DNA from 3 places in the Paenibacillus sp. GbtcB18 genome. Region 3 is predicted to be linked to each of the others. Evidence: riboswitches for the same ligand, from Rfam matches in the RefSeq annotation. Region 3 holds a riboswitch; each other region holds the start of a gene.
The links. A riboswitch is a leader RNA that binds a small molecule or an ion and turns the genes downstream of it on or off. The one in region 3 is predicted to bind cobalamin.

Region 1 (7,714 bases), on a different contig from region 3:
CTGACGGAGCGGACGAATGGCGCCGATTACATCCTGAAGTTCGTTCATGTTTGTTCCTCCTCTGGTGTGTTAGTCGGTATGTCGGTATGTAGGTAAACCGCCCTGCGGGCGGTTCGGATTCACTCTATTCAATCTCCCCGGCGAAGCAGGATTTGAGGAATGCCGTGATCGGGATGCTCCAGGACGATCGGTTCCGTCCCATAGACATCCAGTATCAGCTCGCTTCTCATAATTTCCTCCGGCGTGCCGATAGATATGCCTTCTCCCCCATGAACGACGAGAAGCCGTTCACAGTAGAGGGCGGCCAGGTTCAGGTCGTGAAGGACGGCGACCACCGTCAGCCCTTCTTCCCGCTGCCACTGCCGCACGTAGTCCATCAGCTGCATCTGGTAGCCGATGTCGAGATAAGTCGTAGGCTCGTCGAGCAGCAGCAGGCGGGGCTGCTGTGCCATCACCTTCGCCAGCGCCACGCGCTGTTTCTGCCCTCCGCTCAGGTTCTCGACCGTCCGGTCGGCGAGCGGCTCCAGATCGAGCCGCCGCATAATCCGGTCGATCAGCGCAGCAGCGTCCTCCCGGTCTTCCCCGAGCCAGTTCTGGAAAGGGAACCGGCCCATTTCCACCACCTCACGGACGGTGAAACCGAGCGGAGGCAGTGCATCCTGCTGAAGCACGGCAAGCCAGCGCGCCAGCTCCTTGCGGGCGTAGCCCGCGACTTCCCTCCCCTGGAGAAGAATACGGCCTTCCGTAAGGGGGTCTACGCCTGAGATAAGTCTCAGCAAAGTCGATTTACCGCTCCCGTTAGGCCCGATGACGCCAAAAAATTCGCCGGGCTTCACCTCGAAACGGATATCTTTGAGCACGCGGATTCCACCGAAGCTTTTTCCCGCACCCTGCACTTCGATGATCGGTTCCATCAGCTTCTCCCCCATTTCTTCTGTTTGCGCAGCAGGTAAGCGAAGAACGGCGCGCCCAGAAACGCGGTGATGACGCCGAGCGGAATCTCCGTCGGGCTTAGAAGCGTCCGGGCCAGCGTATCGGCCCAAAGGACGTAGATGGCTCCGCCTACGGCGGAAAGCGGCACGATCAGCCGGTAATCCGGTCCCGCGATCAATCGGATCAGATGAGGCACGATCAGCCCGACAAACCCGATCACGCCGGATACGGAAACGGCCGCAGCCGTCACCAGAGTCGCAGTGATCAGCACGATCAATTTCGTCCGCTCGACATGGATGCCCAGATGGGCGGCCTGACGTTCCCCGAGCGCCAGCAGGTTGAGTGTCCGCGCATAGCTGTAAAGCACAACGAAAGTTACGAGAAAATACGGAAGGAGAACGGTTGTGTACGACCAGCCTTTCATCGCGAGACTGCCCATCAGCCAGAAAATGATTTCATTGACGACCTGTTTGGACATCGACACGAGAAAAGAAACGACGGAGCCGAGAAACGCCTGCATCACGACACCGGAAAGCAGCAGCGTCTCCATACGGATTTTGCCGTCGGTCCGGGCCAGACGCAAGACGATCCAAAGTGAAACGGCTCCTGTGGCAAAACCGACGACCGGTATCGTCCACGTACCGAAAAACATAGTCTGCAGACCGAAGTAAATGACGAAAGCCGCGCCGACGCTCGTTCCGCTGCTTACCCCAAGCGTATACGGGTCCGCAAGCGGATTGCGCAGGACGCCTTGAAAAGCGGCTCCCGCTACCGAAAGGGAGGCCCCGACCAGGATGGCCAGCATCACGCGCGGCAGCCTTACCTTCATAATAATCTGCTCCGAGGATACGGGCCAGTCCGGCGTGATCCGGTCACCGATCCAAGGCAGCTTGCTCCCCAGAATCGAAGCGATCTGACTCACCGGCAGATGGGCCGAGCCCAGCGATAGACTCAGCACAATAGAAAGAAGAAGGAGTAAAACTCCTACTCCTCCCCAAAGTCCCCATTTAGGTTTCATTTATTTCACCAAGTCCGGATAGATGGCTTTAGCCATTTGCAGGAGTCCCTCCGTCAAACGCGGTCCCGGACGGGTCAGCGTATTCTGGTCGAGACCGATCACCTGGTTGTTTTTAACGGCATTGATTTCGTTCCACCCGCTGCGTCCGCGAATGAGTTCTTCAAGACTTTTCTTCGTTTTGTCATCCACTACGCCTTTGGCGAATAAAATAACGTCCGGGTTCTGCTGGATGATTTTTTCCTCGCTGATCTGCTTCCAGCCCGTAATGTCGGAAGCGACGTTGACACCGCCCGCCAGCGTGATCAGCTCATCCATAAATTCACCCTTACCGACTGTCCAGCCCGGGGAGAATTCGATATAGACTTTTTTCTTCTTTTCCGCCGCTACGGTTTTTACAGCATCCGTAACTTTTTGACGGTCTTCTTTCATTTTTGCGACGACTTTTTCCGCCTGTTCCTGATGGTCGGTAATCTGGCCGTAAAGCTGAATATTTTTCATGACGTCGTCAAGCGTCTTCGGCTCCACCTTGAACACGTTGATGCCCATAGCGCGCAGCTTTTCGACCGATTCTTTTTTCATCGAAACGCCTGTGAAAACAATGTCGGCTCCCGACGCGATAACCGATTCCTGGTTAGGCTGCGTAATTCCGCCCATTTTCGGCTTATTTTTCGCTTCCTCCGGGTAATCGTCAAAATCGGACACGCCGACGATATTATCGCCCAGACCGATCGCAAAAAGAGCTTCCGTTTCCGCCGGCGAAACCGATACGATTTTTCCCGGCGCTTTCTCGAACGTAAATTCCTTGCCCGTCGCATCGGTTACTTTCAAAGGATACTGCGTTTTCTTCGCGCTCGATTGCGGAGCGGTGCTTGCCGCCGGAGAGGCCGAACCCGCCGTTCCGTTATCCGCGCTTTGCTTGCCGCAGGCTGCCAGGCCGACGGCCATCGTCAAAACAAGCAGCAGCAGGGCGTATTTAAAACCCCCGGTGGTTTTTCGTTCGTTGTTCATGTTCTCTACTCCCTTGCAGATTTAGTTTGACTTGAGGTTGTCCCACGATGTTCGCGCATGTCAACAAAAAATCCCCCCTATCCGGAGATAGAGGGGATAACTTTCAGAATCACGAGGTGGAACGGCCGTCAATCGGACGTCCTTTCCGGTTTCGCGCGATCCTCTCCTCGAAGGATATTGTGCTGCAAACCGGCAGGCAGGTCTCCTGACTTACGGATGTTTGACCGTCTTGCCTTCCCATCCGCGAGCGGACAGTGGCATCGTAAGACGATCTCCGTATTACAGTGGCGGGACCGTGCCGGATTTGCACCGGCTTCCCTTTTCACCCTGGGCTTTGGCTCCGCTGAGAGACGCCGCTTTCGGGACCTGACGGTAAACGTATGAGGTTGGGCCTTCAAGTTCATCCCCCATTATAGGCCAAGCGGCTGCGGAAAGACAAGGACTTTAGTCATCGCACCACATGCAGTTACCGGCGTCCGCTTTGGAGTCGCGGCGGCGGCAAGGTCGTCCGCTTCACGATTTGGCGGCGATCTTTTTGAGTACCTCGAACGACTGCTCGGGATTGCGGCTGTTCACCGCCATAAAAGCGACGAGCCCCTTGCCTTCCACGCCGTTGTCCTTCATCCACTTGGAATACTGGAGCGGAATGCCGTACAGATGCGTCTCCTTCTTAGGCGCTTCGGGCGGATTCTTTTTCTTGCCGGCAGGTTCAATCGTCGCCTCGAGTACGCCCTCCGGATAGTCTTCCTGCTTGAAATGCTCGTCCAGCGGCAAAAATGCCCCTTCGGCCGCATAAATCTTAAACTGTTCTTCGGGGATGATCAGGATACCGTGATTGCCGTATCCCATTTCGACGATCATCTTTTCGTTGGAAAAAAGCGGGGACGTATTCAAATAGATGGACGGCTTGTCCCCCACAAGCGCTTTCAACGAATTTTCAAGCTTAAAAGCGGCATCGACCGGTATGCCGTCACGGGCCATCATAAAGATGGAAACATCCGCTTTGGGCTGGGCCTTCCCGCACCCGGAAACCAAGACGGTGAATAATAAAAGCAGTACTGCAGCCGGAAACCAGCGTTTCTGTGTCATTGTAATCCCTCCGTTGCCCGATAGCCTATGCAAACGCTGCAAAAAAGCCGGCATTTACCGGCTCTTCTGGACTAGATTCATATATTCGTTAATCTTATGATCAAGAAGCGTACTCATTTCAATTACGGACTCGGAAGTCATAGCCTCACCGGACTGAACCATCTGTTCCAGTCTGTGCCGCATAAACTGAATTTCTTCTTCCAGGTGAAAGAGGGAGGCTAATTTGGCAGGTCGTTTGGATAACCAGCGTTGATCGGAAACGTCATGGCTGTACCAACCCGAGTTGTCGGCCAGACGATATTCTAAATAAGCCATACATATCCCTCCTTTACCCTAAAGATATCAGTTTTTTCCGATTCTGAAAACTATTTTTTGGGACAAGTCTTTACAATTTTTTCACAAAAGACCCAATACGGTCCAAAGCCTCGTTCAGTTGTGAAACGGAAGTCGCATAGGAGCAGCGGACGAAGCCTTCGCCGCCGTTGCCGAACACTTGTCCCGGAACGGCCGCCACCTTCGCTTCGGTCAGGAGCCGCTGAGCGAACTCTTCCGAGCTGAGGCCCGTCGAAGCGATGGAAGGGAACGCGTAGAACGCTCCCTGAGGCTCGTGGCAGTCGAGACCGATCTGCCGGAAGCCTTGAACGACCAGGCGTCTGCGCTGGTTATAGGACTCGATCATCCGGTCCTTCTCCTCCAGCCCGTTGCGGAGCGCCTCAAGAGCGGCGATCTGGCCCATGATCGGAGCACACATGACCGTGTACTGATGGATCTTCAGCATCGCGGAGATCAGGTCCGGATGCCCGCACATGTAGCCGACTCTCCAGCCCGTCATGGCAAAAGCTTTCGCGAAGCCGCTGACGAGAATAGTGCGGTCCCGCATGCCGGGCAGCGACGCGAAGCTCACGTGCTTGCTTCCGTAAGTGAGCTCCGCATAAATTTCATCGGCGATGACGATCAGATCGTTCTCTTCCACGATCCGGGCGATCGGCTCCCAGTCCTCGTACGTCATGATGCCGCCCGTCGGGTTGCTCGGATAGCTCAGAACGAGAACCTTGGATTTCGGCGTCAAACTGGCGCGGAGCGCTTCGGGCTTCAGCTTGAAGCTGTCCTTCGCGAAGGTCTCGATGCCGACCGGAACTCCTCCGCCGATCGTGACGATCGGACTGTAAGCGATGTAGCAGGGCTCCGGAATGAGAATTTCATCGCCCGGCGTAATCAGCGCGCGCAGCGCAAGGTCAATTGCCTCGCTGCCGCCGACCGTTACGACGACTTCATTCGAAGGCTCGTATTTTACGGCAAAATTCGTGTACAAATACTCGGCGATCGCTTCGCGCAGCTCAGGGAGGCCCGCATTCGGCGTATAGTTCGTCCGGCCTCTTTCCAGGGAATACACGCACGCCTCGCGGACATGCCACGGCGTCACGAAATCCGGTTCCCCGACGCCCAGCGAAATAATATCCTTGCTCCCGCTTACCAAATCAAAAAAACGCCGGATGCCCGAAGGAGGAATATCCCGGACCAGCGGTGACAAATAGCCCTGCATGGATTTCGGTTTGCTTCCGATTTCTTCCTGGTTTATCATCGTCATCGTCCTTTATGGTGAGACCAGCATCCGATGATCATCCTCACGGTCATCAAAAATGATCCCATCCTGTTTGTATTTTTTCAGAATAAAATGAGTTTTCGTTGACAATACCCGGTCCAGTGTCGACAGCTTGCTGGAAACGAAAGAAGACACTTCCCGCAGCGTACGGCCCTCGATCTCCACAAGCAGATCGTAAGCTCCGGACATCAGATAGACCGACTTCACTTCTGGATATAAATAAATGCGTTCCGCAATCGCGTCGAATCCGGTTCCCCGTTCAGGCGTGATCTGCACTTCGATCAGCGCGTTCACCTTGTCGCTGTCCACTTTGCTCCAGTTGAGCACGGTGGCGTACTTCACGATGATGTGCTCGTCTTCCATCTGGCGGATGGCCGCCGTCGCCTCATCTTCCGTAATTCCCAGCATGGTCGCGATAAGCGCCGGAGAGCGGCGGGAATCCTCTTTCAGAATATCCAGAATCTTGTGCTTCAAATCGTCCATCGTCAAGCCTCCTACTAAGAATCGTCATGAATAAGGTCCAATGAAATCAAGCATCGGATAGGGAAAATCGTTATCTTCCATATTACACGCAGCCCCCGCCGAATTCAATAAAAAACGGAAGCGCAAAAAAGCCGCAAGCACGCGCTCCTTGCAGCTTCATCTCCCTGCCCCGGCAAGCGGTTCGGCATCGCCCGACGGCGCAAAACCGCAAGGCCGCTCCCCTAGCCTGCCGGGGCTTTCGGTTCCCCGGACTTCTGCCCGGAGGGCCCTTCCCCGTACAGGCATCTCCCTATGCCCGGTTTCCGGGGCAGCCGGACGTGCTTTTACGGATCGGGGCCTGCGACTGCTGCATTCCGCTCTAGCCTACTGTGCGGCTGTAAGCCCACTGCTGCATTCCGCTTTAGCCCACTGTGCGGCTGTAAGCCCACTGCTGCATTCGCTTAGCCTACTGTGCGGCTGTAAGCCGACTGCTTGCCGCGGAGCAGACGCAGCATGGCCGATTCGATCCCTCTTTTGCGGTAGGAAGGCAGAATAAGGACCGAAAGGGATACTTCGTTCTCCCACTCCACGTCTCCGGTACAAAAGGCGATTCCGACCAGTTTCTGATCTTCGTAAGCGGAAATAAAACGGCCGTTACCGATTTGCTTCAAACTTTTGCGATCGACCTTCTGGGAAGTTAATTCTGTATAGGATTGTATAAAGGGGTTCAGGACCCATGGTTTAGGCATCTCACCGGACAATGAAATCATTCTTGCAGGCCACCTTTCTACGAACAAGTGAATCTGTGATAATTATACATGATACTGTATTTTTATTCAACGACTTCCTTTCATATTCCACGCCTTTACAAAAAAATCCTATTTCTCCTCCGGCAGCAATGTCCGGAATATACGCAGGACAAATTACTCCTCCCCTTCCGCTTTCACACGCGCACAGTTATCGGCAGTGGCGGTGTGTCGTCGCCGGATGACGGTAACTTCCTGCCCCAGGCGCCGGAGACGAAACTCTCCGTTCCATATGTATGAACCCCCCACAAAATCGGTGAAGTATTCCGCAGTGAGACATTCCGGGCCGCATAAAAAAAGAGCTTTCCCCGGATTCAGGAAAAGCTCTCTTATTTATAGGGACACCGATTACGCATCGCACCGCACCCTACCCGGCACGCTTTGCATGAAAGCGCCCCGCCCTGACGTTAGCCGTATTCAAGCGTACGTCCACGCTCAGCCCGGCATATGGGAATTCATCCTTCCGCGATGCTGCTGCGTTATGGCCGCATCCGTCGCCTCCGGCGCTTTATTCGCCGAAGATGCCCATGCTGAGGTACCGCTCGCCCGTATCGGGCGCGATGCACAGGACGCGCTTGCCGGGCCCCAGCTTGCGGGCCACCTGGATGGCCGTCCACACGGTCGCGCCCGCGGACGGACCGACGAGAATGCCCTCCTTGACCGCGAGCTCGCGGGTCGTGCGCAGCGCATCCTCGTCCTCTACCCGGACGATCTCGTCGTAGACGTCCGTGTTCAAAATCTTCGGCACGAAGCCCGGCGACGTGCCGACCAGCTTGTGCGGGCCGGGCTCTCCGC
Region 2 (7,714 bases), on a different contig from region 3:
ACGATCCCATCACGCGGGAGCAGATGGCAGCCATGCTGGTTCGCGCCTTCGCTTACGGCAGCGGCATAGCGCCGGACGAGCTTCCCGTGCCGAGGGCGGCTTCTTTCGCCGATGAAGGTACGGCGGGGTCCTGGGCGGTGCCGTTTATGCGGAAGGCCGCCGGGCTCGGTCTGATCGACGGCTATGAAGACGGCACCTTCAAGCCGTTGAACGGCGCCACGAGGGCGGAATCCGCAAGCGTGATTTACAAGCTGAGCGCGCGCGAGTACTGAATTTTCACGTGCTGAACGCTGAATGCCGAATGTGCTGTCGATTTCCTCTTGTAGCTTCGATTCAAAACCGTCCCGGGCTTTGGCCCGCGGCGGTTTTTTGGTTCTTGGACACTATGGAAGCCGGAGCGGCACCGGCGGCATTTTTAAAGGGGAAACGATATTTAAGATATGGTCAGGCGAAGGACAGGAAAAGGCTGGGGACTTTTCGGGGCGCCGATCGTCTTTTGCAGGTTGAACTCTCCGTTTGTTATGGGTATGATGGAATACAAATACCGAATTGGACTGCGGCAGCGATTTCCGATAAGAAAGAAAGGTTGATCCGGATGGAGAACAAAAGCGCCACAACAAATACAACCAACACCAATTTCATTAAAAACATCGTGATCGAAGATCTTAACGAGGGCCGTGTAGATACGGTCGTCACGCGTTTTCCGCCCGAACCGAACGGGTATCTGCACATCGGGCACGCCAAGTCGATCTGCTTGAATTTCGAGCTCGCGGACGAATTTAAAGGCAAGACGAACCTGCGTTTCGACGATACGAATCCGGCGAAGGAAGACGAGGAATTCGTCAGAGCGATCAAGGAAGACGTGCAGTGGCTGGGCTTCGAATGGGACGGCCTCTTTTTCGCTTCCGATTATTTCGACTATATGTATGAAAAAGCGCAGCTTCTGATCCGCAAAGGAAAAGCGTACGTGTGCCAGCTTAACGCGGAACAAATCCGCGAAGGCCGCGGAACGCTTACGGAACCGGGCAAGGAGAGCCCGTACCGCGACCGTCCGGCGGAAGAAAGCCTGGATTTGTTCGAGCGCATGCGCAAAGGCGAGTTTAAGGACGGGGAAATGGTCCTCCGCGCGAAAATCAACATGGCTTCGCCGAACATTAACCTGCGCGATCCGGTCATTTACCGCATTTCGCACGCGCACCACCACCGCACGGGAGATGCCTGGTGCATCTATCCGATGTATGCTTTCGCGCATCCGCTGGAGGATGCCCACGAAGCGGTTACCCACTCCATCTGTACCCTGGAGTTCGAGGATCAGCGTCCGTTGTACGACTGGGTCATCCAGGAAAGCGAAACGGAACATGTGCCGCATCAATACGAATTCGCCAAGCTGAAGCTGACGGATACGATCATGGGCAAACGCTACCTGAAGCAGATGGTGGACGAAGGGGTTGTGGACGGCTGGGACGATCCGCGCATGCCGACGGTTTCGGGTCTGCGCCGCAGAGGCTTTACGCCGGAATCGATCCGCAATTTCTGCCGCGAAATCGGCGTGACGAAGAGCGACAGCACAGTCGACGTGAAATACCTGGATCATTTTATCCGGGAAGATTTGAAATTGAAGGCCCCTCGGACGATGGGGATTCTAAAACCGCTCAAGGTGGTCATTACGAATTATCCCGAAGGCCAGGTGGAGATGCTGGATGCGGAAATCAACTCGGAGAACCCGGAGATGGGCGTCCGCCAAATTCCGTTTTCACGGGAGATTTATATCGAGCAGGACGATTTCATGGAAAATCCGCCGAGCAAATATTTCCGCTTATTTCCAGGCAATGAAGTGCGTTTGAAGCACGCCTACTTCATCAAGTGTGAAGAAGTGGTCAAGGACGGGGCGGGCCATGTGATCGAGCTGCGCTGCACCTACGATCCGGAGACGAAGAGCGGAAGCGGGTTTACCGGCCGCAAAGTGAAGGGAACGATCCACTGGGTAGAAGCGACCCGCGCCGTACCGGCCGAGTTCCGGCTCTACGAGCCGCTGGTTCTGCCGGAGCAGGAAGAGAAGGAAGAAGGAAGCACGTTCCTCGACCGGATCAATCCGAATTCTCTGGAGGTCCTGAGCGGATTTGTGGAGGAGAACATGAAGGATGCCGAGGGTAACGACAAGTTCCAATTCTTCCGCCACGGTTACTTCAATGTGGACCCTAAAGCGTCCACGAAAGATCATCTGGTCTTCAATCTGACCGTATCGCTGAAAAGCTCTTTCGATATCAAGCAGGCTTAAGCACATCCGGATCGGTAAAAAAAGCGGCCCGCGTAAGACCGCGTCGGCCTTACACGCCGCATCTCGCGGCTTCCGGTTTGCGGACAAATACAAAAAGCAGGTGCAGGAGAAATTCCTGACCTGCTTTTTTTGTATGGGATTCAAGCGTCTAGCTCTGCGCAGCCGCAGCTTGAAGCCGGGCCGCGAGAAGCTCTCCGAAGGCATCGGCGCTCCTCGGAGGGTCGATGCCTTCCCGCAGCGCGCGGGGGAGGGAGCGCCACAGCCGGAGGAGCATGGGCAGCTCCAGACCGATGCGTTCGACGGTGTCCGTCTCCGCGAAAACCCGATCGGGCGTCCCTTGCAGCAGACAGGCACCCTGGTCCATGACCAGGACTTCATCCGCCCACGTGTAGGCCAGGTCCATGTCGTGGGTCGCCATGACCACGGTGACGCCGCTCTGCCCGATGTCCGCCAGCTCATCCAGCAGAAGCCGCTCCGACGCGCGATCGAGATACGCCGTCGGCTCGTCGAGCAGCAGCAGGCTTGGCTCCAGCACAAGAACGCCGGCCAGGGTGACGCGCTTCTTCTGCCCGAGGCTCAGGTGATGGATAGGGGTATGGGCGAGCTGCTCCAGGTCCATACTCTCCAGTACCGCTCCGGTCCGGACGCGGATTTCGGGCTCGGAAACGCCGGCGTTCCGCAAGCCGTAAGAGATGTCCTCGTACGGCGTACCGAGAATGAGCTGCTGCTCGGGGTCCTGGAACACGAGTCCTACCTGCCTGCGCAGCTCCTGCAGATCCTGGCGCTTGTAGGACACAGGAGCGCCCTTCCAGCGCACGGTCCCCGATTGCGGCCGGTGAATGCCGACGGCATGCAGGAAAAACGTCGATTTGCCGGAGCCGTTATGCCCGCAAAGCGCGATTTTCCGGCCCGCCGGAATCGTGAGGCTGAGTCCGGCCAGGGCCTTTTTTTCGGTACCGGGATAGCTGTAGACGACGTCCGCCAGTTCCATGATCGGATTCATGCGAATCCCCTCCATTTCAGCCAAATCTGAGCTGCCGTCAGCATAAAGATCCCGGTCATGCCTTCGGCTTTGTAGCGCGGCGGGACAGGGGCCGCCTCATAGGGGGCAAGTTCGATCCGTTCCGTGAAGCCGCGGGAGGTCAGCCCGTAGGTCAGACCACGGTAACGCTGCATCGTCCGGCCGAACAGATGAACGATCAGCAGAGCGGTATCGCGCAGTCCGCCTGCGAATCCGTTCTGCCCGCCCCGGCAGCGCTGGGCGGTCCGCATGGCGTGAGCCGTATCGGCGAGCAAAAAAATATAGCGGTACATAATCAGGGTCAGCTCAATCACGATCTGAGGCATGCGGATTTTTTTCATCACCTGAAGAATTTCCAGCAAGGGCGTCGTGAACAACACAAACTGCAGACAAGCGAGACAGGCGGAGACCCGCATAAACAGCCCCGCTGTGCGGGACAAAGATTCACCCGTGACATAAACGGTCCATGGACCGGCCGTTCCGATGATCCACCCCGAAGAAAGGGGAACCCCGGTCCCCGCATTTCTTCCAAATTCCAGCAGGAGAGCAGGCAGGCTGGCCGCGAAAAACAGCAGCGAGCCGCCGTATACGAGCCAGTAAAGCTTCCCCGGGACGCGTGCGTAAAGCAGGGTCCAAAGCGTTATCCATCCGAAAACGGCCAATTGAACGGGCGGAGCACTGGCATAGGACAGGATAAAGAGACAGCCGGCAAATCCGCATTTCCAGACGGGGGACAGTCCCCGGAAAGCATTGGCATAGGAAATGGTGTCAATCCGCTTGAGCATCATGCTTTAGGCTTCGGTTTGGAGGCCTTTCCCTTATACAAGCCGATCACATACCCGATAAAACCGGCTCCAAGCGCGGCTTGCAGCGCGAAAAGCATGCTTTCGGTTTCAGCGGGAGGCTCCATCAGCGACGCGAACCAAGGCTCGTAAGTCGGAGCGATTTCCTGAATCGCTTCCTCCGCGGCTCCGTCCGCTCCTCCGAACTCTCCTTTAACGAAAATGAGCGGCAGCACGGCAAGCAGGACGACCGCGACCAGGATCCATACATTCTTCTTCCACGTTTTCATGAACGGTCAGCTCCCTTCAGATTGCGCTGCAGAGCGGAAATTTCATGCGGCGTATAGGCTTGCAGCCAGCCCAGAACCAGCACGGTCAGCAGTCCTTCGCTGATCGCAAGCGGAATCTGCGTGACGGCGAAAATGCCCGCAAATTTGGCAAAAGAGGCGAGCATACCCCCGTCGGCTGCGGGAAATGCCACCGCCAACTGCACGGAGGTGACCAGATAGGTGGTCAGATCGGCGAGCGCGGCGCCCGTAAAGACGGAGAGCTTCTGCCTGCCCGTCGATTTGATCATGAGTTTGTACACGGCATAGCCGACAAACGGTCCCGCAACGGCCATCGAGAATGCGTTGGCACCCAGTGTCGTAAGCCCGCCGTGGGCGAGGAGGAGGGCCTGAAAGAGAAGAACGACGGAGCCGAGGACGCTCATGGGAAGCGGTCCGAACAGGATGGCTCCCAGTCCGGTACCCGTCGGGTGGGAGCTGCTTCCCGTAACCGAGGGTATTTTCAGGGCGGACAGGACGAATGTAAAGGCCCCGGCCAGACCGAGCATGAGCTTGAGCTCCGGCGTTTCTTTAGTAATTCGGATCAGAGCGCGGACGCCCAGGATGAAGAATGGCAGGAAGACCACCCACCAGAATAAGGCCCAGAAGGGCGGCAAAAAGCCCTCCATGATATGCATGGCGTAAGCCGACTCCGGCTCGTTTACCAGAAAGAAGCAGACGATTCCGGCTATAAGCAGAAAAGACGCCAGGGTTTTACGGATGTTCATCGGTAATCCTCCTTCATGAATGTGGTCCGCCGTAAGCGGCGGCCAGTGCGGCAGAACGGGGGCATGCCCCTGCTGTACTTTCGGACGGTGATTCGTTATACCCGATGCCCGGCTGCCAGCTCCGCAAGCTCTATCCGATGACTCCGATGCGGTAATTCCCGGCTTTGGACCTCTTCTCCGCACACAAAAAAAGACATCTTTCCCTTCGCACGGGAACACGATGTCTTATGCACGCAACAAAAAAAGTTTGCGATCTCAAACACCTCCCTATTCCTCGTAGGTCGTATCAGTGCTGTCCAAACAGGCAGGTCTCCTGGCTCGGGGCGTCCATACCGGCGCCTTCCCGGAACGTCTTAGTTCCAGTGGCTTCGTGCCGGATGTGATTGAGAGTGTTTCCCCTTACAGTGGCGGGACCGCGACGGCATTTCACCGTTCTTCCCTTTTAAATTTTAGAGTGGCTCTAAAATACCTGTTTCCACAAATATGCAGTTTTTCGTGATAATACTACAGGATGTCCCAAACCTTGTCAATTGCGGAAAAGGCCTGAATTTCAAGGCTGAAACGCTGCCGGAAGCGGTTTTGGAATCTCTCACACCCTGATCTTTGTAACCGCTGTCTTTTATTTGCGAAAAAAACGAGAGGGGTATCGGCCCTCTCGCTGAACTTGATTTTATAGGATGAAAATGCCGACCACGCCGGTTACGATTCCTGTCAGGACAACCATACTGGCTGTGAACCAGAGCACCCGCGCAGGAAACGCCTTGCGCACCATAATGAGGGACGGCAGGCTGACGGCAGGCAGCGTCATGATAAGCGCGGCAGCCGGTCCCGTGCCCAGGCCCAGGGCCATCATCGTTTTGGCGATCGGAATTTCCGCGGCAGTCGGGATGACGAACAGGGTTCCGGCCAAAGCGAGTCCGATCAAAGCGACGAGGCTGTTTCCGATCGCGGGATCGAGGGCCGGGAACAGCCAGGCGCGTGCGGCGCCGAGAATGAACACGGCGATGAAGTAGACGGGAACCACGGTCCAGAACATCGTCCAGAGCGCTTTCAGCCAGCGGACGACGACCGGCCCGGAATGGTGCTGCGCAGCCGGCATCTGCGGAAACTCGCCGGTCGCTGTATCGTCTTTCGTGACGAGGCGTTCCGCCCAGTACGAGACGCCGAACACGAGCACAATCCCAGCGGCGATTCTTAGAACGGCGAATTTCCAGCCAAGCACGAAGCCCATGAAAATGATCGTCGCCGGGTTCAGTACCGGGTTGCCGATCCAGAAAGCGAGAGCGGAGCCGATGGAGCCTGACTGCTTGCGCATGCCTACCGCTACCGGAGCAGCGCAGCAGGAGCACATCATGCCGGGCATGGCGCTAAGTCCGCCGGCTACTGTGCTGCCGAAAGTGCGCTTGCCGAACACCCGCTTCAGCCAATCTTGTGGGATCAGCACCTGAAGCAGAGAGCCGAGGACGATGCCGAGAATCGCGGCTTTCCAGACGGCTTTGAAATAGACCACGGAATAGTCCCAAGCCGCGGCCAGCGAAGGCTCGGCGGAGCCTGCGAGAATCGACTTCCCGATGTCGTGCTTGGCCGCCGCGGTAAGCGCTTTGTGGAAGTACGGCTCCCACTTGACGTAAAACAACCCGCCTATGAGAATGGCGATAAATAAAAAAGGTTTCCAGTAAGCAGTGCGCGGTCTGCTTTTGGTGGAAACCGGAATTGGAGATGTATTCACGTGATGTCCCACCTTTCTAAATCCACTTGCAACTATACCATAGTCACCGTGGAAAAAGAATGGCGTTCTTCTGTCAGAAATCTTCGGAGAATGATAGATGACCTATCGAAAGTTGGGCATGTAATCCTGTTCAACCTTTTTTACTCTAATGCACTTGCCGCATATTTACTAAGTCTGTCTTTAATTGGAGCAATGCCCTGTTCAGTAACTTTCAAAGAGGCCTTACCTTCTGTTCCAGGCTGGTAATAAGTGCTGCGGATAAGGGGGATTAAATTTCGTATTTCCGTTTCCAATACTTTATAGTCTTCTTTATTTCTGTCAGTAAGTTTTCCGTCATTCGCTTTATAGCTTTTTTCCATGTTTTCAGTTAGTGACAGCATATTTGCAGCTATCGGCTTTAAAGCCTCGTATTCGACCGCCTGATCTATTATAGCGGAGTAGGCTTCGATACTTACTAGTTTCATTTTTATGCCGGCTATGTTATCGGGAGAAAAATTCTCGATTTTGCTCGAAGCTACCTCATCGTAATTGTTGAGGACGACCGATAGTGAATGGCCGACAATGCTTTCCAAGCCCAGGTTTTTATTAGTATGCTCGCTATAAAATACGGATGCGGCGATGAGCAGAAGGAGAACAACAACGGAAATCGCTATGCTATTTTTTTTGAGCAACTCATTCACTCCAACTCGGTATCTGTTTTCTTCATAATGTCTTGCACCAGGTGCGTAATATGTCCCAAATCATTTGGAACATATTAGAAAATTATACCATTAACAAGAGAATAATTACAAAATAACATTCGAGAGTTAGAGCAATTTTTAAATAATCAATAAGTCGTAAATCCCAGCAT
Region 3 (7,714 bases):
TGTCGAAAGCGAAGAGAACGCCGGCTCCGCCTTCTTCTTTACCCTGCACGCCGGTTTAGGCGACTCAGAAGTGCTGGATACGGCTCCCGTGATCTCACCGGCGGAAACCCCGCCCGTTCCTTCCCTTCCGGAGGCGAAGCCTGCGCCGCTGCGGGTGCTCATTGCGGACGACCATCCCATGAACCGTAAACTGCTTCATACGTTAACCGGCAAGCTGGGTTATTCGGCGGATGTCGTAAACAGCGGAGCGGAAGCCGTGCAGGCTGCGGGGGAGCAGACGTATGATTTGATTTTCATGGACGTGCAGATGCCGGTCATGGACGGGTTCGAGGCGACCCGTCTAATCCGTGAAAAATACGGGAAGAAGCCAATGCCTCCCGTCATTATTGCCGTAACCGCTTTTGCCAGAGAAGAAGACAAGGAACAGTGCCTGGCGTCCGGGATGAACGATTATATCAGCAAGCCGGTCCTTGCCGGTGAGCTCAAACGTCTGATGGCCAAGTGGACTGCCCGGATAAAAGAACGATAGAAGCCGTGAAAACCCGCCGCGGAGCGGGTTTTTTGTTTGTACAGGCCCGAATACGGGGCCTATCCGCACCCGATGCGATTTGTGAAGTCGATCGGAATGTTTTATAATAAGCTACATTTAAACCTACAATAGATTAGCCGCATACAATAGTTTAGGTGAATACGTCAGTATATTACTGGAGGAATTTTCATGCAGTTTATTAATCAGGCGGCCGTCCAGCAAGTTCTTGATCTGCTAAAGGGCCATGACCTGTATATTCATCTGGAAATGACGAACGGGGCTTACGCTTCCCACCTTGACCAGTCCAAACATACGGCCTCGACGTTTATCCGCAATTCGAAGATCCGCTATCTGCAGGGTTCTATTGCCGGAAACGGCCCCTACCGGGTAGGGCTCAAAATGGAAGAAGGCTGGGTTTATTCCGAGGGACTTACCCATTGGGATGAAACGGAGACGCAGAGACTGATTTTGTCGGGACATGATAAGGACGGCAAGCTCGTCGTTTCGCTGCAGCTGAGCCGAGACCCTTTTTAACTTACAAAGAGAGAAGGTAGATGGAGATGGAACGACACATACTGGTCGTCCTGCCGCATCCCGATGACGAAGCGTTCGGCATATCCGGTACGCTTGCCGGCCATATACGCCAGGGAACCCCGGTGACTTACGCATGCTTGACACTGGGAGAGATGGGACGCAACATGGGCAATCCCCTTGTCGCCAACCGCGTGACACTGCCCGGAATCCGCAAAGCCGAGCTTGAGGAATCGTGCCGGTCGATCGGAATTCAGGATTTGCGGATGCTGGGCTTTCACGATAAAACGATTGAATTCGAAGACCGCGAACTGCTCGTCGGCAAAATCCGCGGGCTCATCGACGAGCTGAATCCTTCGCTTGTCATTACGTTCTACCCGGGCTACAGCGTGCATCCGGATCATGACGCAACGGGCGCGGCCGTGATTGATACGGTCCAGCGAATCCCCTTGGAAGAGAGACCGGTCGTTCACTGCATCGCTTTTTCCAAAGGATGCGAGGATGTGCTCGGCAAAGCGGATGTCGTGAACGATGTCAGGCCGTATCTGGAGCAGAAGCTGGGCTCGATCCTTGCACACAGCTCCCAGTTCCAGCTCAACGGACAGCTCGGCGGCAAATCCGCGAACGACAAAGAGGTGCAGGAACGCTTCGGCTACGAGCGGTTGTGGACATACCGGTTTCAATAAAAGAGTGAGCGGGGCGGAAGCCGTTCCCGCATGCCGATAAACCGCCAAGGGGCAGGCAGTCGTGCCGTTCCTTGGCGGTTTGCCGTTATTCGAGGGAGAGGGCGGCTCGGGCGTTGGCCGCGTCGTTTTCCAGCAGTTCCTTCAGGTCATAAGCGGGGTACGCACCGTCCGCATACAGCCGGTTGAACACTTTGGCGTGAAATTCGACCGCTCTCAACAGATGTTTCACAAAGGTTGCCCGTAGACGGGGAGTCGCGGTTTCCGTGAGGGCGCAGGCGTAGCCGCGTACGGCGGTTTTGGCAAAAGCGAGAAGCTGTCCCGCTTCCAGGACGGGGAGCTCCGCAGGTTTATTCCTGGAGGCGGCAGGCGCTTCGGGATAATACGCCAGCAGCTCGTTCAGATTCTGCTCCAAGGTTTGTATCGCCGCTCTGAAAAGCGTTTGAAGCCCTTCGTCCGCAAGCGTCGGTAATTTTTGTTTACAAGCGATCAGTTGTCCGGTCTGAAGGCTCACAAGCTCGTGAAGCTCCAAAGTTTCGTGCCAGGCGAGATGCTGGGGGACTTTCGGCAGGCTCATCTTCTCAGACTCCGTTCGTGGGGTTTATAACAGCCTATGTGAAGGGGCGGAGATTAGTAAGTTGTCAGTACCTCCAAACGGAAGTTCGCGTTAACGAAAGTGTGAATGGGGAATAGTTGATTGTTAACTATTTAATACCTATGGGGGACACGACAACGATGCTAATATATTTTTAACCTTAACTAAGGAGCCCGCGGAGTGCCGAATAATAGCAGCCTTATTTCAAAAGCGGTTTTAATGGCAGAAAAAGCCGGATTAAAAGACATTACTCCTATCGAGCTTGGTAATGGCGGGAACCTGATCGTTCATTTGGCCCCGTTTCCGATTGTGGCCCGAATAGCCGCTGCGATTTCAAAAAATAATGGAGATTACGCTTACAAGGTACTGGTTCGTGAATTAAGAGCCGCACGTCATCTCCATTCAAAGGGAGTGCCGGTCCGTTTGCCAACCGACCTTACGGATGCAGGACCATATGATATTGGCGGCACATGGATGACGCTTTGGAAGTATGTTCCCCCGACAGACCTGGAGCGCCCTTCGCCAAGCGAAGCAGTTGAATTGGTCAATACACTTTCACTGGCATTGAAAGATTTTACCGGCGAGATTCCTATGCTTGGTGTTTGGGAGCGGACATGTCAATCGGCTTTTAGATTAATGAATCATCCGGATCCGCGTATACAAGATTTGTTAAGTCTGTTTTTCACAATTGATAGACAGATGCGTCTTGAAACAAGCTTGCTCATACCGTCTCATGGAGATGCCCATTCAAGAAACTTATTACCGAGTCCCGAAGGCTGGATCTGGTCGGACTTTGAAGATGTATCTTTGATGCCCGCATACTGGGATCTGGCTTCCTATGTAGGCAATCTTGCCTTGTTCAACGGAGTTCAGGAGCCAACCTTTCAATATATCTGGAGTGAGATGAATAATCAGGCCGATAAGGAAGCTTTTGGATTTGCCGTTACCGCACGCATACTGATGTCCACTTTAGGTAACTTGGATTTCGGACTCTCGGGTAACGGAGATTTGGAATTTGCCTATAAACAGCTTGAACTGGCAAAAGATTTTATTCATCAAATCAACCTGATTATTGAAGGGGAATAGCGGAGTCATAACCGTCGCGACTCTACTTCATAGTCCGAAGTTTGCCGGGCCCGCCTTACCGGTACGCCTGCTTGCCCGCATGCTTCGGTATTTGCCAAAACGCCGGATTTGGACTACTATTAATCGTGAAGTTGTTTGACATGTATGCTTTTCTTTAGACAACAAAATATCAAACATTCTTTATTGAACGGGTTCCGGTTCTTTCTCTGGGGAGAGGGAACGGATTAAAAGGGAAGTTCGGTGCAATTCCGATACGGTCCCGCCACTGTAAGGGGAAAAGGGGCGAAGCCCCGGCCGAAGCGCATCACGTCACTGGTGAATCCGGGAAGACGCGCATAGGGTTCCCGAGTCAGGAGACCTGCCTGTTTACCGGTAACTTCATTCCTACGCGGATATAGGATGGCGTTGATGCGAATGTTCTCCCTAATCGTCGGGTCCTGACCCCGGCGTATTCATGCGATGAACCCAAACATCCTGCCTTCGGCGGGATGTTTTTATTTGTTTCGGATCGGTTGAATCCTCCGGCTTTACGGGTAAAATGAAGTCCGCCGCATTTTGATCGAAAGAATGATGTACAAGTATCTTCAAACCGTATGGGAGGAACACGATGTATTACGGAGTCAAACTAAATACGAACTACAAAACCCTTTGGCAGGAGGGAATGAAGGACTGGGACGGAAATCTTCCCGTGCGGATGACCGATGACGTCAAGGAAGAAGGGTTCTGGAACGCTTTTATGAAAAAGAAAGAACAGGCCGGGGTGGATTCTTGGGTTGCCAACTTGCGCAAGGAGCTGATCACTTTGATCGATCCCGGCGAGGATGTGCTGGAAATCGGCCCCGGCTGGGGAAATTATACGTTCGAAGCGGCCGAGAAAGCGGGTTCCCTCACCTGCGTCGACAGCTCCGAAAGCGTGCTTGCTTTCCTGAAAGCCGCAGCGGAGCGGAAGGGCTGGAATCATGTAAACTTCGTGCATGCCAAATGGGAAGAGCTTCCCGAGGTGGAGCGGGCCGACGTGGTATTCGGCGTCAATTGTTACTACCGGATGCAGGAGATCGACCGGGCGCTGCTGCATATCAACAACACGGCGAAGCGTCTCGGAATCGCGGGAATGGTAAGCGGTCCCGAAAGACCGCACTACAAGGACATCCGGGAGCAGCTCGGCTGCCGGATCAAATTTCAACGCAGAGATTACATCCATTTGCAGAATCTGCTTTATGAACTCGGAATCGACGCGAATTGTAAAATTGTCAATCTGCACAAAACGTATGCCTACGATACGGAGGAAGAGCTGATGAAGGATAACCTGAGCGCGGTTTTGGACAAGGAGTATGACCGCAAGAAGGCTGTGGAGCTCTTGTACGCTTATGTGCGAGAAGAAGGCGGAAAGCTGATTTACCCGCACAATTTCAAAGCGGCTCTCCTTTACTGGAAGCCGGAAAAACGGCTGGAACCTGCGGACCTGCCCACGGAAGTGAAACGGGTCGTGGAAGTTTAAATCAGAGCCGTTGAAGTGTTTTCCCGGTAACGCGGTTTCGCGTGCCGGGATTTTTTTATGGCTTCACGAATCGGACAAGGGAAGGAGCTTGTCATAAATTCAGGCAAACTCGCATAGGGATGAAAAAGTGGAAAGGGTTTAAGGGAGAAGTCTTTTTTATTGAAAAACGTAATAATTACGATTAAAATAAGGATATTGTCGTACACAGGAGGGGAGAACGTGCATTTCAGCGGCGCAAGCAGAGGGATGAGAAAAAGACACCTGATTTATATTGCAGCGGGAAGTTTCCTGGCTATACTGGCCTGGCAAGCCGTGCGGACAGGGAATGCGGGGCTGCCGGACCCTTCGGTTCTCCGCCTGTTCAAGACGATGTTTATCGGCATCGTGCTCGAAGCGGTTCCTTTTATTATGCTAGGTGTGCTGCTTTCCTCGTTCATGCAGGTTTACATCCCGGAAACCTGGATCCGCAAAGCGATCCCCCGGAATCCTTTGCTCGGATTCGTTTATGCCTGCCTGCTGGGCATCCTGTTTCCGATTTGCGAATGCGGCATGATCCCGGTCGTCCGGCGGCTGATCAACAAAGGAATGCCGCTGTACATAGGCGTAATCGTCATTCTGGCGGGTCCTATCGTGAACCCGGTCGTCTATGCGGCCACATACACGGCGTTCCGGATGAATCCCGAAATGGTGTATGCCCGGATGGGACTGGCCCTTGGAGTCAGCGCGTTTATCGGCTTATTCGTATACGCGTTCATTAACCAAAATCCGTTGAAACACAGACTGGACTCGCTGTATGCCGAGAACGGACAAGACTGTGCGCACGTGCAGGGCGGCGGCAAATTCGTTACGATGATGGGCCACGCGGGCGGGGAATTTTTCGATATGGGGAAATATCTCATTTTCGGCTCTCTCGTTACGGCCGTTATTCAGGCTTTTGTGCCTAGAGGGGATTTGTCGGCGCTGGGGGAGGGGGAAGTGCTTCCGCATCTGTTTATGATGGGATTTGCCTACATATTGTCGCTCTGTTCCACCTCGGACGCGTTTGTCGCTTCTTCCTTTCTCCAGACATTTTCCAAAGGTTCCCTACTCACCTTCCTCGTTTTCGGGCCCATGCTCGATTTTAAAAGTACGCTCATGCTCTTGTCCGTCTTCAAAACGAAGTTTGTCCTGCTGCTGGCCGTTCTTATCACGATGACCGTGTTTGCAGGTTCCGTCATTGTCGAACACCTGTTTTTCAACTAACGCTTTGAATTCGGGGAGGTGAATCGGGTGGAAGACAGGCGCGCTTACGCCTTCCATTCTTTTATGAGGGCGGCGATTCTATGCGGGTTTTCGCTCTATATCGTCTATCTGGTCAAAACGGGCGGCATGACGCATTACTTGGCGCCCCGCCTGGTACCGTACGTCAAAGCTTCGGCGATCGCCCTGTTCGTGCTGGCCGTGATCCAGATTTATCTGGCCCTGCAGCCCGCTTCAGGCAATGAATCCGACTGCGGATGCGAGCCCGGTGTCAGGAAATCTAAGCTTTCGCACGGTGCGGCTTATTCCTTGTTCCTTTTACCGCTGCTGCTGGGCTTTCTGCTGCCCGACCGGGTAACGGGGAGCGATATCGTTCAAGTGAAAGGGATTCAACTGAATACCTCCAACCTCCAGACGCAGAGGAATGCAGATACCCGGGACGATTCGCCTGAGAAGCAGCAATCTTCAGAGAAAGCGAGCCGGGGCAAGGAAGATACGCAGGAAGCCAGGCTCAAGGAGATGTTCAAAGGCAGCCGGTTTACGGAAGATTACGCGAAGCTGGCCATGCGGCTTTACCAAAAGCAAACCATTCTTATCGGGGAGAAAGGTTTTATGGAGAGGCTGACGGCCGTGGATCTGTTCGCCGGCAATTTTGCGGGGAAACAGATGGAAATCAGCGGCTTCGTTTACCGGGAGGACGACATGCCCAAAAACCAGTTCGTCGTCGCAAGACTGACGATGCAGTGCTGCTCTGCCGATGCGTCTCCGTACGGCGTTATCGTTGAAGCTCCGGATGCGGATTCGTATCTCAAGGATACATGGGTAACGGTGAAAGGGACGATCCGCAAGTCGGTGTACGAAGGTAAAGATGCGATGAAGCTGGAGGGAGCCGTGATCCGGAAAATTAAAGAGCCTTCGTCCCCTTACGTATATCCGTATGCCGGTGATTTCGCCGATCTCGGAAAATAAAGGCTGTAGCCATAACAAAACCGCTTTCCGACGGAAAGCGGTTTTGTTTGCGATGCAAGAGCCGGATGTAGTAGGCACCTTAATCGTAGATACCATCAACAGAACGGGGAGGGGGGCGCAAAAAAACTCGTATGGATCATGCCGTATGGAAGGCTTCTCCGATCCATTTCGTGCCTGAGCTACTTCCGGCGGCGGCCGGATTCCGGTTCAAGGGACTGCGGCTGCGGTGTATCCTGAAGACGCTGCCATTCCTCGCTCAGCCGGTCTGTATCCAGGTCGATTCCGATAAACACGAGATACGGCTCTCCCTGGTAAAAGGAAGGCTCCCAGTAACTCCGCTTTCCTGCGTACTGAAACAAATGCATGTGACTGGATTCCGCGAACGTCACATAACCTTTGGCGCGGATCAGACCGTCCCTCCACCGCTGGAGGAAGGCGTCCACATCCGCTTTGGTCAGCCCGGCAAGCTGATTCCACGGGAGAGTGACGGTGCGGACGCGGGAGTGGGAAGGCGCGGTTTCCGCCGGTGCCGGCGAATCTGCGGGGGGCATGCCGCGTCCGGTACCGTTTATGCTGGGCTCCTT

Region 1: it holds a riboswitch for cobalamin, as region 3 does, so the genes downstream of both, KVT34_RS14970 (ABC transporter substrate-binding protein) here and KVT34_RS12800 (class I SAM-dependent methyltransferase) in region 3, are expected to answer to the same signal.
Region 2: it holds a riboswitch for cobalamin, as region 3 does, so the genes downstream of both, KVT34_RS21070 (energy-coupling factor ABC transporter permease) here and KVT34_RS12800 (class I SAM-dependent methyltransferase) in region 3, are expected to answer to the same signal.

The regions. Positions count from the first base shown of each region.
Region 1 covers NZ_JAGXJX010000004.1:267,319-275,032, forward strand. Annotated here, with positions in the region: gene cobT (nicotinate-nucleotide--dimethylbenzimidazole phosphoribosyltransferase) at 1-48, opposite strand, end outside; gene KVT34_RS14960 (ABC transporter ATP-binding protein) at 129-914, opposite strand; gene KVT34_RS14965 (FecCD family ABC transporter permease) at 914-1,951, opposite strand; gene KVT34_RS14970 (ABC transporter substrate-binding protein) at 1,952-2,959, opposite strand; cobalamin riboswitch at 3,138-3,344, opposite strand; gene KVT34_RS14975 (hypothetical protein) at 3,473-4,048, opposite strand; gene KVT34_RS14980 (aspartyl-phosphate phosphatase Spo0E family protein) at 4,103-4,363, opposite strand; gene KVT34_RS14985 (aminotransferase class I/II-fold pyridoxal phosphate-dependent enzyme) at 4,434-5,630, opposite strand; gene KVT34_RS14990 (Lrp/AsnC family transcriptional regulator) at 5,643-6,134, opposite strand; gene KVT34_RS14995 (GNAT family N-acetyltransferase) at 6,575-6,883, opposite strand; gene cysK (cysteine synthase A) at 7,428-7,714, opposite strand, start outside.
Region 2 covers NZ_JAGXJX010000007.1:308,357-316,070, forward strand. Annotated here, with positions in the region: gene KVT34_RS21045 (S8 family serine peptidase) at 1-272, shown strand, start outside; gene KVT34_RS21050 (glutamine--tRNA ligase/YqeY domain fusion protein) at 596-2,278, shown strand; gene KVT34_RS21055 (energy-coupling factor ABC transporter ATP-binding protein) at 2,427-3,281, opposite strand; gene cbiQ (cobalt ECF transporter T component CbiQ) at 3,278-4,087, opposite strand; gene KVT34_RS21065 (energy-coupling factor ABC transporter substrate-binding protein) at 4,084-4,371, opposite strand; gene KVT34_RS21070 (energy-coupling factor ABC transporter permease) at 4,368-5,135, opposite strand; cobalamin riboswitch at 5,422-5,623, opposite strand; gene KVT34_RS32630 (permease) at 5,806-6,864, opposite strand; gene KVT34_RS21080 (hypothetical protein) at 7,005-7,535, opposite strand; gene KVT34_RS21085 (phospholipase D family protein) at 7,691-7,714, opposite strand, start outside.
Region 3 covers NZ_JAGXJX010000003.1:556,258-563,971, reverse strand. Annotated here, with positions in the region: gene KVT34_RS12825 (PAS domain S-box protein) at 1-529, shown strand, start outside; gene KVT34_RS12820 (YojF family protein) at 719-1,063, shown strand; gene bshB2 (bacillithiol biosynthesis deacetylase BshB2) at 1,090-1,746, shown strand; gene KVT34_RS12810 (spore coat protein) at 1,832-2,320, opposite strand; gene KVT34_RS12805 (aminoglycoside phosphotransferase family protein) at 2,519-3,424, shown strand; cobalamin riboswitch at 3,597-3,804, shown strand; gene KVT34_RS12800 (class I SAM-dependent methyltransferase) at 4,032-4,922, shown strand; gene KVT34_RS12795 (permease) at 5,142-6,164, shown strand; gene KVT34_RS12790 (TIGR03943 family putative permease subunit) at 6,192-7,130, shown strand; gene KVT34_RS32600 (CobW family GTP-binding protein) at 7,310-7,714, opposite strand, start outside.